DNA from 2 places in the Desulfomicrobium norvegicum genome. Region 2 is predicted to be linked to the other one. Evidence: predicted binding sites of a transcription regulator. Region 2 holds the regulator's gene; the other holds the start of a gene.

The links. Region 2 encodes sigma-54, which starts transcription at its own class of promoters, with help from an activator protein. Its sites were predicted from a motif close to CTGGCACGGNNNNTGCTT; they were not measured.
Region 1: the regulator sigma-54 is predicted to act here: its motif matches at 1,415-1,432, upstream of BMZ24_RS05930 (SHOCT domain-containing protein).

What each region holds. Positions count from the first base shown of each region.
Region 1 covers NZ_FOTO01000003.1:24,625-26,823, forward strand. The annotation lists gene BMZ24_RS05920 (DMT family transporter) at 1-389, opposite strand, end outside; gene BMZ24_RS05925 (periplasmic heavy metal sensor) at 501-1,058, opposite strand; gene BMZ24_RS05930 (SHOCT domain-containing protein) at 1,142-1,372, opposite strand; gene BMZ24_RS05935 (PAS domain-containing sensor histidine kinase) at 1,587-2,199, shown strand, end outside.
Region 2 covers NZ_FOTO01000023.1:7,319-9,517, reverse strand. The annotation lists gene lptB (LPS export ABC transporter ATP-binding protein) at 1-310, shown strand, start outside; gene rpoN (RNA polymerase factor sigma-54) at 417-1,844, shown strand; gene hpf (ribosome hibernation-promoting factor, HPF/YfiA family) at 1,915-2,199, shown strand, end outside.

The DNA of each region.
Region 1 (2,199 bases), on a different contig from region 2:
CCGGTCATTTTTCGGACGGTCAGGCTTTCGCGCAGAAAGATGCGGGCCAGGAGAATGATGAACACCGGCGTGGACGTGGCGATGAGCGAAAGATTCAGGGCCGAGGTGGTGTGGGCCGCCTTGTAGAGCAGGGCATTGAAGGTCGTGACGCCGAGGAGCGCCATGGGAATCATGGCCGGCATGCTCTGCTTGATGGCCGCGCGCTGTGACCATGCCGCGCGGCAGGCGAACGGCAAAAGCCCCAGAAAGGCCGTGGCCCATCGCAAAAGGGAGAGGGTGGCGGGCTCGACGCTCTGGTTCAGGCTGCGGGCCACGATGAAGTTGCCGGACCAGATGACGGTCGCGCCGAGGGCGAAAAGGGCGCCGCGTAGGGAGGGTGATATGTTCATGGGATTTCAGGCAACAGGGTGGATAGGGACGGTACAACGGACAATTCCCCCGAGTCTGTTCGAACTCGGGGGAATTGTCGAGGGTTCAGTGCGCCGCTGACGGCGCGCCGGTTACTGCTGGGCCGGGGTGCCATGGGCCGAGTGATCCACGGGGGCCTGTCCGGCGGTGCCGTTGCCGGGCATGCCATGCATCATTCCGCCCATCATGCCGTGCTGCATGCCGCCACCCATTTTGCCGTGATTCATGCCACCGCCCATCATGGGGCAGTCGCCCATTCCGCCCATCATGCCCTTGCCACCCATGGGCATGATCCCTTCCTTGGCCATGACCTTGTGCATCCTGATCCGCTCGGCGAAGATCTTTGCGTTGAGTGCATTGATGTCATTGGTCAGAGCCTCGACTTTTTTCTCGTCGGTTCTTTCACCGTAGAGTTCGGCGTTCAGTTCGGATTCCTTGGCGAAAAGCTGTTTCCTGAGATCGGCTGTTGCCGCGTCGTAATCCGCGTGCAGCTTCTGCATTACAGCCTGTTTTTCCGGGGTCATGCCGCCCATTGTTCCGTGCTGCATGCCGCCCTTCATTCCATGCCCCTGCGCCGCGGCAAGGCCGGCAAAGGCGGTGACGAAAGCCAGAGTCAGGATCGTGGCGATGGTGTTACGGTACGTTTTCATGTGAATTCTCCTTGATGTTATTGGTGTCTGATTCCGGCCGGAAAGGCCGGAAGTGTTTGCTTCCTGATCTCGTCGTGAACGTCTCAGATCATCGATTTCAATGTGTTGTACTCTTCGATGGTGATCTCGCCCCGGGCCAGCCGGAGCTTGAGTATCTCCAGGGAGTCGGACCTGTCCGCCTTGGGGCCTGGCGTCCGTCTGGGTCTGAAGGCCGCCCAGAGCAGTGCCCCCAGGCCGACCAGAAGCAGAAATCCCCAGAGGGAGTGTCCGATCATCCAGCCCCCGGACCAGGGGAGTGTGCCGCAATTCCACATGATGTTCTCCTCCGCGTTGTTCGTCGTGTTCTGCATCTTGTAAAGCAAGGGGCGTGCCAAGGCTGGCTTTTTGTTTCAATATATTGAAATCATAAAGAATTTGTAAAAAAAGAAGGCGCAGTGTACAGCCTGCGGACTTGAGGGCGGGTAAAGTGGTGACAGTTGTCTGGACAATACGGGTAAAAAAGTTACATGTGCGGGCATGAGGTGATCGATGAACACATTTTCCGGCACAACGAAGCGGACAAGAACAGCGCCCTGGCTCATGGCGGGCCTTGTGCTCATCCTCGGGCTCGCGGTCGGCTTTTTCGCGGTGCGCAATGTCCAGCGAACCAAATCGCACATGCTCGCAAACTATCTCGACCATGCCGACGCCCTTTTCTGGGCCCTGGAGGCCGGGACGCGCATCGGCATGGGCATGCACGGTGGCCCGGGGTATTTCCAGTCGCTGGTGGAGGAAACGGCCAGGCAGCATGGCATCGTCTATCTGGCCGTGACCGACGAGCAAGGCAAGATTCTGGCCCACAGCGACGCCTCCCGCATCGGTTCGAGCCTGCATTCGAGCGAGTCCCTGTCGGGCATCTCGCCGGGAGACCTGCGGCGGGGGCATTTCCGGCAAGACGCGGAAGGGACTCGGGTCTTTGAGGCCTACAAGTCGTTTTCGCCGCTGCCGGGCATGCCCCATTCCATGTGGTGCGGCCCCATGGCGGGGGACGGGCGTAGCGGCGCGGGCCATCCACACATGGAAAACGCGCGCGACCACGCGGTCATCTTCGTCGGCCTGGACGCGGGTCCGCTGGATGAGGCCATGGCCGACGAGCTCCGCA
Region 2 (2,199 bases):
CGGCGGAGAACGCCGCAGGCTGGAAATTGCCCGCGCCCTGATCCAGAATCCGAAATTCATCCTCCTGGACGAACCCTTCGCCGGCATCGATCCCCTGGCCGTGGACGACATCCAGGCCATCATCCGGGACCTTCGTGACAAGAACATCGGCGTGCTCATCTCCGACCACAATGTTCGCGAAACGCTCCAGATCTGCGACCGTGCATACCTTGTCCACGACGGCCGCATCATCCTGAACGGCAGCCCGGAAGAGATCGTCGCCGACCCGGGTGCGCGCAAGGTTTACCTCGGTGAAGGATTCAGCCTCTAGCGGACACGATTTTCCAAGGATTGCCAGGGCCTAAGCTTTATGGCAGATTCGTTACTGGGTAGTTTTTTAGCCTGCAATCCTCTGACACGGTGAAACCAAATCAATTATGGGCCTTGAACTCCGACAAAACCTCAAGCTGACGCAGCAGCTAGTCATGACACCGCAGCTGCAGCAGGCCATCAAGCTGCTTCAGCTCTCCAGATTCGAGCTTCTCGAAGCCGTTCAGCAGGAGCTGCTTGAGAACCCTATGCTTGAGGAGGGGGTCAAGGAAATTTCCGAGGAGCACGAAATCCAGGCTCCGGCCGAAACACGCCCGGAAGTCTCCTACGAAGACGCGGAACTGATGCGCAACGCGGACTGGGAAAACTACCTCGGCGATTTTTCAAGCACCGCCAAGCAAGTGCAGTTCAAGGAGACCGAGGCCCTGGAGGAGATGATGTCCTACGAGGCCAGGCTCTCGGGCAAGCCCTCCCTGGACGGTCATCTGCTGTGGCAGCTGTGTCTGTCCAACATCACCGAAGAAGAGGAGATGATCGGCGAGGCCATCATCGGCAACCTCGATTCCCAAGGCTACCTGATGAGCACCGCCGAGGACATCGCCTCCGAGACGCTCTCTCCCCTGGCCCTGGTGGAGTCCATGCTGCATCGTCTGCAGCGCTTCGATCCCGTGGGCGTGGCCGCGCGGTCTCCACGGGAATGCCTGCTCATCCAGCTGGAAATGCTGGGCCAGGACGATCCCATCCTGCTTTCCCTGGTGGGGGATCATCTCGAAGACATCGAGAAGCGACGCTACAAACCGCTCCTGCGCAAGTTCAAGATTCAGATGGAGGACCTCAAGGCCTATCTGGACATAATCCAGTCCCTGGACCCCATGCCGGGAGCCAGTTACGGCAGCGAGAGCACCATATATGTCAGCCCGGATGTCTTCGTGTACGAATACGAAGGGGATTTCGTCATCGTCATGAACGACGACGGCCTGCCCAAGCTGCAGCTGAGCCCCTACTACATGGACGACATGCACCTCGCGGTCAAAGGCCCGGACCGTGAATACCTGCATGACAAGATGCGCTCTGCCATGTGGCTCATGAAGAGCTTGCACCAAAGGCAAAGAACATTATACAAAGTGGTTGAAAGCATTGTCAGGTTTCAGCGGGGGTTTTTCGAACACGGCGTGACCAAGCTCAAACCGCTCATCCTCAAGGATGTGGCCGACGACATTGAAATGCACGAATCCACGGTCAGCCGGATCACCACGAACAAATACGTGGCCACCCCGCACGGCATCGTGGAACTGAAATTTTTCTTCAATTCCGCGCTGGAAATGGATGATGGAACTCAGGTCGGATCCGAATCGGTCAAGGCCATCATCAAGAAAATGGTCAGCGAGGAAGACCCGAAGCACCCCTACAGCGACGAAAAAATCGCCGCGGTGCTGAAAGAACGGCTGGACGTGAACATCGCCCGGCGAACAGTGGCCAAATATCGCGCAGTGCTGGGGATCGATTCCTCATCCAAGCGCAAACAGGTTTTTTGACATCCCGCCCTTTGGGCCGCCCCTTCCGGACGGCAAAAAGGGCTGACCCTCAACAATCGAGGAGGCTTCCATGAGGATTACCTTCAATTTCAAAAACTTCGATCCTTCCGACCATCTGCGCAAATACGCCAAAGACCGCTTCGGCAAGCTCGCCAAATTCACGGCCGGCACCCCCGACGCTGAACTGCAGGTCAATCTCGAAGTGGAGAAATTCCGGCATATCGCCGATATAGTGCTGACGGGGAAGAACGTACATATCTCCGCCCGCGAAGACAGCGAGGACATGTACTCCACCGTCGACCTCGTCTGGGACAAGCTTGAGGCCCAGATGCGCAAGGTCCGCGACAAGGACAAG